Regions from separate parts of the Caulobacter sp. GW821-FHT09A05 genome, predicted to be linked through region 1. Evidence: predicted binding sites of a transcription regulator. Region 1 holds the regulator's gene; the other holds the start of a gene.
The links. Region 1 encodes HrcA, which represses chaperone genes, less so after heat shock. Its sites were predicted from a motif close to GTTAGCANTCNNNNNNNNNGANTGCTAAC; they were not measured.
Positions count from the first base shown of each region.

Region 2: a site for HrcA is predicted at 2,827-2,855, ahead of groES (co-chaperone GroES). Genes of this name have one in related genera too.

Region 1 is NZ_JBWKPX010000005.1:111,434-116,904, forward strand. It holds gene msrA (peptide-methionine (S)-S-oxide reductase MsrA) at 1-20, opposite strand, end outside; gene AC07NX_RS06490 (low molecular weight protein-tyrosine-phosphatase) at 117-587, shown strand; gene grpE (nucleotide exchange factor GrpE) at 733-1,368, opposite strand; gene hrcA (heat-inducible transcriptional repressor HrcA) at 1,377-2,453, opposite strand; gene rph (ribonuclease PH) at 2,577-3,296, shown strand; gene AC07NX_RS06510 (helix-turn-helix domain-containing protein) at 3,466-3,696, opposite strand; gene AC07NX_RS06515 (DUF2975 domain-containing protein) at 3,715-4,248, opposite strand; gene AC07NX_RS06520 (glutathione S-transferase N-terminal domain-containing protein) at 4,587-5,177, opposite strand; gene rdgB (RdgB/HAM1 family non-canonical purine NTP pyrophosphatase) at 5,205-5,471, shown strand, end outside.
Region 2 is NZ_JBWKPX010000002.1:348,608-354,078, forward strand. It holds gene AC07NX_RS03305 (response regulator) at 306-683, shown strand; gene groL (chaperonin GroEL) at 770-2,416, opposite strand; gene groES (co-chaperone GroES) at 2,474-2,764, opposite strand; gene AC07NX_RS03320 (protease inhibitor I42 family protein) at 2,995-3,429, shown strand; gene AC07NX_RS03325 (VOC family protein) at 3,429-3,854, shown strand; gene AC07NX_RS03330 (DUF4345 family protein) at 3,891-4,376, shown strand; gene AC07NX_RS03335 (peptidylprolyl isomerase) at 4,534-5,199, shown strand; gene AC07NX_RS03340 (GH35 family beta-galactosidase) at 5,347-5,471, opposite strand, start outside.

The sequences.
Region 1 (5,471 bases):
ATCGCGGTCTCGGTGGTCATCGGAGTCGGCCTTTCGTCAGGGGAATGGGCGAGGCTACATGTTGGGCCTGTCCGGCGCGCGCGCAAGCGGCGCGTCCTGTCGCCGAGAGGTCATCCGTGAAGCGCGCCGCCGTCCTGTTCGTCTGCCTCGGAAACATCTGCCGCTCGCCCCTGGCCGAGGCGGCCTTCCGCCAGGAGGTCGCGCGGCGCGGGCTGGAGGTCGAGATCGATTCGGCCGGCACCGGGGACTGGCACGTGGGCCATCCGCCTGACCGCCGGGCCCAGGCGGTGGCGCGGCGGCGGGGGATCGACATTTCCGGCTATCGCGGACGGCAGGTGACGCCCGACGACTTCCGCTGCTTCACCCATATCGTCGCGCTGGACCGCGCCAACCTGGCCGACCTGAAGGTGCTGCGGCCGGCGGACGGGACGGCGGAACTGCTGTTGCTGCTGGACGCCGTCGAGGGGCGGCGGGGCAAGTCGGTGGCCGACCCCTACCTTGGCGACGACGCGGACTTCGAGGCGACCTGGGCGGACGCGGTGGCGGGGGCCAAGGGGTTGGCGGACCGGATCGCGGGGCAATCCTAGACGCCGCTCATCCCGGCGAACGCCGGGACCCAGATCCCAAGGCGCTTGGGATGATTGGAAGAGCGCGGAGCTCATGGAGCCCGCCTCAAAGCCATTCCATCTGGGTCCCGGCATTCGCCGGGATGAGCGGATCAGAAGGTGGATCTCAGGCCTTGGTGTCGAAAGCCCCGCCGGTGTCCGCGCCGTTGGCGGCGTACGGGTTGGCAGCGCCCGCCGTCGGCTCGGCCGGGGCGTCCGGCCCCTTGGAGCCCTTGGCGGCCACGGCCACCATGGCCGGGCGGACCAGCCGGCCCATCAGCTCGTAGCCGGCCTGCAGCACCTGGACGACGCCGCCGGCGGCGACCTCGTCCGAGGGCTGCTCCATCACCGCCTGGTGCAGGTGGGGATCGAACTTCTCGCCCTTGCCCGGGTCGATCTTCTTGAGGCCGTTGCGCTCGAAGGCGGCCAGCAGCTCCTTCTCGGTCATCTCGACGCCGATGATGAAGTTGCTCACCGCCGCGTCCTGCGAGTCGCGCGGGCTGTGGGCGGTGGCGCGCGACAGGTTGTCGGCAACGCCCAGCAGGTCGCGGGCGAACTTCTGGATCGCGTAGGCGCGGGCGTCGTTCATCTCGCGCTCGGCCCGGCGCTTGGTGTTCTCCACGTCGGCCGCGTAGCGCAGGGCCTGGTCCTTCAGGGCCGCCACTTCCAGCTTCAGCGCCTCGATCTCCTGCGACGCGTCTTCCCATGAAGCCTGGTCGGCCTCGAAGGCCACGTCTTCGGCCGGCGTTTGTTCGTCGGTCATCTCGTCCTCTATCCGTCCATCATCCGGCCAAGCACGCGGGCGGTATAGTCCACCAGCGGGATCACCCGGGCATAGTTTAACCGGGTGGGGCCGATCACGCCGATCGCCCCCAGCACCTTCTGTCGGCCCGTCATATAGGGCGCCGCGATCAGGGAGGAACCCGAAAGCGAAAAGAGTCGCGTTTCGGCCCCGATGAAAATGCGCACGCCCTCGGCGGTCCGCACGTCGTCCAGGAGCCCGATCAGCTGGCCTTTCTGCTCCAGGTCGTCGAACAGCCGCCGCACGCGCTCCAGGTCTTCCCGGGCGCTGGCGTCGGCCAGCAGGTTGGCGCGGCCCCGGACGATCAGGGCGCGGTCGGCGTCTTCGCCGCCGCTCCAGGCGGCCAGGCCGTCCTCGACCAAACGCGCCGCCGTGGCGTCCAGTTCACGCCGCGCCGCATCCAGCTCGGCGGCCATCTCGGCCTTGGTCTCGTTGAGCGTGCGGCCGCGCAGGCGGGCGTTGAGGAAGTTGGAGGCCTCCTGCAGGGCGGCCGGCGTGACGCCGGCCGCCCGCCGCATCAGCCGGTTCTCGACCGTGCCGTCGTCGAACACCATGATCGCCAGCGCCTGGTCGCCGCCCAGGGCCACGAACTCCACGTGCTTGACCCCGCCCTCGCGGACGGGCGCGACCACCACCCCGGCCCCGCCGGCCAGGCCCGACAGGATGGCGCTGGCCTCGCCCATCGCCTCCTCGAACGAGCGGCCGTGGGCGAACAGCCGGGATTCGATGGTCCGCCGCTCGTCCTCGCCGATGTCGCCGACCTCCAGCAGGCCGTCGACGAACATCCGCAGGCCCGCATGGGTGGGGATCCGGCCGGCGCTGGTGTGGGGGGCGTCCAGCAGGCCCAGCTGGGCCAGGTCCTGCATGGTGTTGCGGATCGAGGCCGGCGACAGGGCCACTCCGCCCCGGGAAATGGTCCGTGACCCGACGGGTTCGCCGGTCTCGAGATAGGATTCGACCACCCGCCGGAAGATGTCGCGGGCGCGGGCGTCCAGGTCCGTGAGGCTGGGAGTCTGAGCGGAAAACCCCGAAAACAGCTGTGTCATGTCGCCTTCGAACGCGCCCGCCAAGGTCGCCTGGGGGCTCTCCGGATTCCGACGGGATTGGACGACCCCGCCGGAGTTAGGATAAGCGGCCCCATCCTATCACGCAAAGCCCCGGAGTTTCCCATGCGTCCGTCCGAACGCGCCCCCGACCAAACGCGAGACGTCACGCTGGAAACCGGCGTCAACCGCTATGCCGAGGGCTCCTGCCTCGTCAGTTTCGGCCACACCAAGGTGCTGGTCACCGCCACGGTCGAGGAGAACGTCCCGGGCTGGATGCGCAACAAGGGCGCCGGCTGGGTCACGGCCGAGTATGGCATGCTGCCCCGCGCCACTCACACCCGCGGCCGGCGCGAGGCCGCCCTGGGCAAGCAGAGCGGCCGCACCCAGGAGATCCAGCGCCTGATCGGCCGCTCGCTGCGCGCCGTCGTCGACATGAAGGCCCTGGGCGAGCGCCAGATCAGCCTGGACTGCGACGTCATCCAGGCCGACGGCGGCACCCGCACCGCCGCCATCACCGGCGCCTGGGTGGCCCTGCGCATCGCCGTCAACTACCTGATCGAGGAAGGCGTGCTGAAGACCGATCCGATCCTGGGCCAGGTGGCGGCCGTCTCGTGCGGCGTGTTCAAGGACACCCCGGTGCTGGACCTCGACTACGAGGAGGATTCCAGCGCCGAGGCCGACAGCAACTTCGTGCTGACCGACAGTGGCGACATCGTCGAGATCCAGGCCACCGGCGAAAAGCGTGGCTTCACCCGCGGCGAGTTCGACACCCTGTTCGCCCTGGCGGAGAAGGGGATCGGCGAGCTGTTCGTGAAGCAGCGGGAAGCGGTTTCTGGGAAGTGACCCCTCTCCCCTTGCGGGAGAGGGTGGCCCCACGAAGTGGGGTCGGGTGAGGGTTCAAGACCAGAAACGCCGCGACAGCCTCAAGGCCGGTCGCGGCGTTTTCCGTTTGCGCGACCCCTCATCCGTCGGCTTCGCCGACACCTTCTCCCGCAAGGGGAGAAGGATCAGGTCAGTCCTCCTCGTGCGCCTCGCCCGGCCCGGGCTCGTAGGTCATCAGATCCCCCGGCTGGCACTCCAGCTCGCGGCACAGGGCGTCCAGGGTGGTGAAGCGCACGGCGCGGGCCTTGCCGGTCTTGAGGATCGACAGGTTGGCGATGGTCACGCCGACCCGGTCCGACAGCTCGGTCAGCGACATCCGCCTTTCCAGCAGGATGCGGTCCAGTTGCACGCGGATGGCCATGGGTTCTTCGTCTCCGCGTCAGATTGTCAGTTCGGCTTCCCGTCGAAGGCGCGCGCCCTCGCGGAAGACCTCGGCCAGGACGAACACCACCAGGACCGGGAACCAGGCGCTCAGGCTGAACGAGCCGTCGACGATCTTGGTGTCCGGCGCCAGCCACTTGGCCAGGGCGGCGAAGATGTAGTGGCCGATCTCCAGGGCGGCCAGGACCAGGCCCACCACCCGCAGGCGGCGGACATTGTCGGGATGGAACGGATCGCCGGCGGTCAGGGTGGAGAACACCCGCCGCAGGCGCTCGACGATCACCATCCAGCCGCCGGACAGCAGCGCCCAGGCGCCCAGGGCGCCGGCGAACAGCGGTCCCTTGCTGATCAGTTCGTCGATCGAGCTGCCGATGTGCAGTTTCGAGGTGATTAGCTCGGGATTGAAGCTGAGCAGCAGCACCGCGACCGTGAAGATCGCCAGCAGGCTGACCCAGACCCACAGGCCCACATAGATCACGTCCAGGATGATCTTCAGGAAACTCGATACCGAGCCAGGCCCCAAGGCGCGCATCCGCTCTTCCCCTCACGCAGAAACGCCGACCATGCCCCGGCGGATCGGGACCGGTCAAAGGCGAGCTGGACCCCGGGTCAGAACGTCTTGATCGCGAAGGTCACGGCGGCGAGCGGCAGACCGGCGATCAGCGTCAGCGTGGCCAGGCGGGTGGCGACGGCGTCGACGATGCGGAACAGTCTGGCGGCGGACATGGCGGGCCTTCGGGTCGGGTGCGGGACCGCGCCGGCATGGCGTGTCTCCCAGGCCTCGAAGATAGGGACCGATTTCCCGGCCGCCAATGTCGCTTATCGATAAACGATATTAAACTTTAGCAATGATCGCGCTCATCGAACGGATTATGCCAGGTGTGGCGCCGTGGCCACCATCGCCGTCCGGCGGCTGGCGGCCTCGTACCAGGCGGCCAGGTTCGGGCGGCCTTCCCGCCAGTCCAGGACCTGGCGGGCGTCGAGGTAACCCAGCTGTGCGGCGACGGCGATCTCGCCGATCTCGAAGCGATCGCTGGGCGGGGTCCGGCGCTCCAGCAGGTCGAGGGCGGCGGTCAGCGCGGCGGCCTGGCGGTCGAACAGGTCCTGGCGGTGCGGACCCTCGCGCAGGCGCTCGCGGACGATGGCCAGGGCCGCGTCGCCCATGCCGTCGGCCATGGCCTGGGCGGTCAGGGCGGCCCAGCGGTCGGGACCGGCGGCGGGCGTCAGCGACCGGCCGGCCAGGTGCTCCAGGTATTCGCAGATCACCGGCGAGTCGAAGATCGGCGGGCCCTCGTCCGGGACCAGGACCGGGATCTTCGACAGCGGATTGATCGCCCGCACGCCCTCGTCGGTAAAGGGACTGGCGACCGTCAGCTCCAGCCGTTCGGCCAGGCCCAGCTCGAAAGCGACCACGCGAACCTTGCGGGCGAAGGGCGACATGGGGGAGTAGAGAAGCTGCATGGTCTTGTCCCGGAAAGGAGCCGCGTGATGACGCTGAAGCTGGAAGCTGGAACGAAGCTTGTCGCCGCCACGCACAACCCTGGCAAGGCCAAGGAACTGGCGGCCCTGCTCGACGGCCGGTTCGAGGTGCTGGCGGCCGGGACCCTGGGCCTGCCCGAGCCGGACGAGACCGAGACGACCTTCGTCGGCAACGCCCTGCTCAAGGCCCGCCACGCGGCCGACCTCTCGGGCCAGATCGCCCTGGCCGACGATTCGGGCCTGTCGGTCGCCGCCCTCGACGGCGCGCCCGGCATC
Region 2 (5,471 bases), on a different contig from region 1:
GCCTCCTGAACGCCTCCTGCGTTCGCGGAGTCAGGAACGAGCGTCGCCATGGATTCGCTGCATCCGTTAACGCGACCGTGATCGGTTATCCACAAGCGGAGCGGGAAAGGCGGACAACGCTCTCGCGTCGCGCTCGCGACGAATCCCGCGGATCCGGGAGCGGTTTCCGGGCTTGGGCTCGATCGACTTCAAGCGTCCAACAGCTTTAGCGCCCCCGCTTTCCCGATTTCCTTCGCACGGGTTCGCCCGCGCCACGGAAACATCACAGTCTTCACGGGTTATGTAATCTCGATAGGATTGCAGACATGCGAGCCCAGCAAATTCTCTTTGTCGAAGACGACTTGATCACCAGCCTTTCTTCTTGCGATTTTCTTCGCGATCGCGGCTTTCGGGTCATGGAGGTGGCGGACGCCCAGTCGGCCGCCGAGATCGTCGATCAGCGGGGCTATCTTTCGGGCCTGGTGTGCGACATCGATCTTGGCCCCGGCGCCGACGGCTTCCAGGTGGCCCGCCGAACCCGCCTGGCCTATCCCGGGCTTCCGGTGGTCTTCGTTTCGGCGGCGGCGGCGGCGCGCCATCCGCTCGAAGGCGTGGACGGATCGATTTTCATCCCCAAGCCCTACCATCCTCGACAAATCGCCGAGGCGCTTTCCGCGCTGTCGTCGCATCAGGCGGTCGCCTAGCAGCTCGCCGGGCCAGGACAGAAAAAGGGCGGGACCTTTCGGCCCCGCCCTTCTCCATTCCAATCAGCTGGGCTGACGAGACTTCCTTAGAAGTCCATGTCGCCCATGCCGCCCATGCCGCCGCCGGGAGGGCCTCCGGCCGGAGCGTTCTTCTTCGGCGCTTCGACGATGGCGGCTTCGGTGGTGATCAGCAGGCCGGCCACCGAGGCGGCGTCCTGCAGGGCGGTGCGGACCACCTTGGCGGGGTCGATGACGCCGTCGGTGATCAGGTCGACATACTGCTCGGTCTGGGCGTTGAAGCCGAAGGTGGCCGAGTCGTTCTCGAGGATCTTGCCGACCACGATCGAGCCTTCGACGCCGGCGTTCTCGGCGATCTGGCGGATCGGGGCCTGCAGGGCGCGACGGACGATGGCGATGCCGGCGGTCTGGTCGTCATTGTCGCCGACCAGGGTCGCCAGGGCCTTGGAGGCCTTCAGCAGGGCCACGCCGCCGCCGGGGACGATGCCTTCTTCCACGGCCGCGCGGGTCGCGTTCAGGGCGTCGTCGACGCGATCCTTCTTTTCCTTCACCTCGACTTCGGTCGAGCCGCCGACGCGGATGACCGCGACGCCGCCGGCCAGCTTGGCCAGACGCTCTTGCAGCTTTTCCTTGTCGTAGTCCGAGGTGGTGTCCTCGATCTGCTTCTTGATCTGCGAGATGCGGGCCTCGATGGCCGACTTCTCACCGACGCCGTCCACGATGGTGGTGTCGTCCTTGGTGATCGAGACCTTCTTGGCCTTGCCCAGCATGTCGAGCGAGACGTTCTCGAGCTTGATGCCCAGGTCTTCCGACACGACTTGCGCGCCGGTCAGGATGGCGATGTCTTCCAGCATGGCCTTGCGGCGATCGCCGAAGCCCGGGGCCTTGACGGCGGCGACGCGGAGACCGCCGCGCAGCTTGTTGACCACCAGGGTGGCCAGGGCTTCGCCCTCGACGTCCTCGGCGATGATCACCAGCGGACGGCCCGACTGGACGACGGCTTCCAGCACCGGCAGCAGCGGCTGCAGCGACGACAGCTTCTTTTCGAACAGCAGGATGAGCGGCTCTTCGAGCTGGACTTCCATCTTGTCGGCGTTGGTGATGAAGTACGGCGACAGGTAGCCGCGGTCGAACTGCATGCCTTCGACGACGTCGAGTTCGGTCTCGGCGGTCTTGGCTTCCTCGACGGTGATGACGCCTTCGTTGCCGACCTTGTCCATGGCCTTGGCGATCATCTCGCCGACGTCCTTGTCACCGTTGGCCGAGATGGTGCCGACCTGGGCGATCTCGTTGTTGGTGGTGACCTTCTTCGACGACGCCTTGATGGAGTCGACGACGACGTGGACGGCCTTGTCGATGCCGCGCTTCAGGTCCATCGGGTTCATGCCGGCGGCGACCGACTTGAGGCCTTCCTGCACGATGGCCTGGGCCAGGACGGTGGCGGTGGTGGTGCCGTCGCCGGCCTTGTCGTTGGTCTTGGACGCGACTTCGCGGATCATCTGCGCGCCGAGGTTCTCGAACTTGTCAGCCAGTTCGATTTCCTTGGCGACCGAGACGCCGTCCTTGGTCGAGCGCGGGGCGCCGAACGACTTTTCGATCACGACGTTGCGGCCCTTGGGGCCCAGGGTCACCTTCACCGCGTTGGCGAGGATGTTGACGCCGCGCAGCATCTTGTCGCGCGCGTCGGAGGAGAAATAGACGTCTTTAGCGGCCATTTGAGAGCCCTTCTAAAAGAGAAACTGGGGTTCGAAAGCGGAGGACAGCTCGGGCCTTCAGGCCTCGACGATGCCCAGGACGTCGCTTTCCTTCATGATCAGCAGGTCCTGGCCGTCCACCTTCACTTCGGTGCCGGACCACTTGCCGAACAGGATGCGGTCGCCGGCCTTCACGTCCAGGGCGACGATGTCGCCCTTGTCGTTGCGGGCGCCGGGACCGACGGCGACGACTTCGCCTTCCTGCGGCTTTTCCTTGGCGGTGTCGGGGATGATGATCCCGCCCTTGGTCTTGGTTTCTTCTTCGACGCGCTTCACCAGGACGCGGTCGCCGAGGGGGCGAAATTTCATGGGTCGTTCTCCGTCAAGACGGTTTTAAAGATATGGTCCGTCGGCAAGCGGGGAGCGTCGCTGTTAGCAGTCGCTCCCATCGAGTGCCAACGCCGGGCAGGAGTTAGGACCGGGGGTTGGGGGAGTCAAGGACGACGCCCAATTTGCTGGGGGCGATTTGCTGTGGGCAAATCAGCCTCGGGCCGGGCGACGCCCCGGCGACGGACATAGATAGGGAGGAAGACGGCGGCATGAAGACGATGAAAACCCCCGCCCAGGCCCTGGCCCTGGCTCCGGCCCTGGCCGCGATCGGCCTCCTGGTCCTTCCGGCCGGGCTGGCCGCCTGCGCCACCGCCGCGCCGCCCGCGCCGCGCGTCGTCACCGAGGCCGACGGCGGCCCGGTCGAGCTGGCGCGCGGCCAGACGCTGGAGGTGCGGCTGGGCTCGAACGCCGGGACCGGCTATGGGTGGCGGCTGGACCGCGAGGCCTCGCCCCTGGTGCTGAGCGGCGGCTCCAGCCAGGACGTGGCCGCCGCCCCCGGCCTGCCCGGCGGCCGGCTGACCACCGTCTATGCCTACCAGGGCGCCGGACGCGGCAAGACCGACCTGGCCTTCACGCTCAAGCGCCCCTGGGAGCCCGACAAGCCCGACGACCGCAAGGTGGTGTTCAAGGTGAAGGTGCGCTGATGATCGACCATGTCAGCCTGATCGTCCGCGACGTGGCGGCCTGCAAGGCCTTCTACGACGCCGCCTTCGCGCCCCTGGGCGTCGAGATCCTGCACCAGGTCAGCGCGGAGGAAAGCGGCACGGTGGCCTATATGGGCTACGGCCCGCGCGCCGATGGTCGCAACCATCAGGCCGGCAAGCCCAGCTTCTGGATCGCCGGCGCCGAAACGCTCGACGCCGCGATCAGCTCGGCCCCGATGCACGTGGCCTTCGTGGCCGGGACCCGCGCGGCCGTGGACGCCTTCCACGCCGCCGCCCTTGCCGCCGGCGGCGTGGACAACGGGGCGCCGGGCGTTCGGCCCCATTATCACCCCAACTACTATGGAGCCTTCGTGCTTGACCCGGACGGCCGCAACATCGAAGCCGTCTGCCATGCGCCCGCCTGAACGACCCGAGGCTGGGCGGTTGGAGACCAGACCCGCGTGACCCTTTCGAGCTATGGCCTTTCGCTCGTCCTGGCGATCATCGCCTGCGTGATCGGCGGGGTGCTGGGCGGCCTGACCCTGGTCCGGCCCGGCGCGGTCCTCGGCCTGACCGCCCTGGACGGCGACGCCCCGCCCCCCGCCGCCCCCCCGGCGGCGGGCCAGGTGGAAGGCCAGATGGAAGGCCAGATGGAAAGCAGGACCGAGGGCCGGGCCCTGGGCGGCCTGCTGATCCTGTCGCACGGCGCGGCGGCCCTGTTCCTGGGCTACCAGTCGCATGTCGGGGCGGCCATGGCCTTCGCCCTGGCCATGGCCTGGATGGGCGCGGCCCTGGGCCGCGCCGTCTCGGCCCTGGTCGACAAGGCCCGCGGCCGCTTCAACCTGGGCAGCCTGGCCTTCGAGGTCCTGATCGCCGTCACCCTGGCCCTGCCGTTCTTCAACGCCGGCCGGCTGGTGGTGCTGCGCGGGCAGGGGATGCTGGTCTGAGAGATCCTCCCCCCGTGGGGGAGGTGTCGGCGAAGCCGACGGAGGGGGAGCGATCGGCCGATGGCCAGATCCCGGATCGACGATCCCATAACGCCCCCCAACCGATCGCTGCGCGATCGCCTCCCCCACGGGGGGAGGACCTGCTAGTCTCGCCCCCATGACCCAACGCCCCTTCGTCCGCCGCGAGATCCTGGTCGGCGCCGGCCTGCTGGCCGCCTTTCCGGCCGCCGCCCAGGTCGCGCCCGCGCCCGTCCCCAAACCGCCTGTCTATGTCGCCCTCGACACCCCGCAGGGCCGGATCGTCATCGAGCTGGCCGTCGCCCAGGCCCCGGTCACCACCGCCAACTTCCTGCGCTATGTCGACCGCAAGCTCTATGACAAGGCGACCTTCTTCCGGGCCTCGCGCGCGCCGGGCGCCGTCGACTACGGCCTGATCCAGGGCGGACTGCAGAACGTCGGCGCCCTGCCGCCGGTGGCCCACGAGCCCACCAGCCAGACCGGCCTCAAGCATGTCGACGGCGCGGTGTCGATCGCCCGCACCGCCCCGGGCACCGCCACCTCGGACTTCTTCATCTGCATCGGCGACGCGCCCTATCTGGACGCCAATCCGGCCGGGAGCGGCGACAATCTCGGCTTCGCCGCCTTCGGCCGGGTGGTCCAGGGCATGGACGTGGCCAAGAAGATCCTGGCCCTGCCCACGCCCGGCAAGGCGATCAACCCGGTGATGAAGGGCCAGATCCTCGACCCACCGGTGCCGATCACCTCGGCCCGCCGCGTGCCCGCCCCGACGGGACCGGACGTGACCGCGCCGCCCAAGCTCTGAGGCGAGCCCACTCGCCCAGATTGGCGCCCGCCCTAACCGCCAGCCGCGCCGAGCGGACGTTCCGAAGGCCCAGGATGGGGGTGGATGGCGCCCCACGAAATCCCTCTCAAAGAGAGAGAGGTCTGGGTAGCGTCCGCTCAGGGGCGGTCAGCGGTAGCGGTAGAGCTTCACGCGCTGGATCTGGAACTGGTCGGGCGGAAGCCGGATGTGGCGGCCCTGGTGGGTCTGGTCGCCGTTCAGGGCGCGGCCCGGGATCCAGCGGCCCTGGGCGT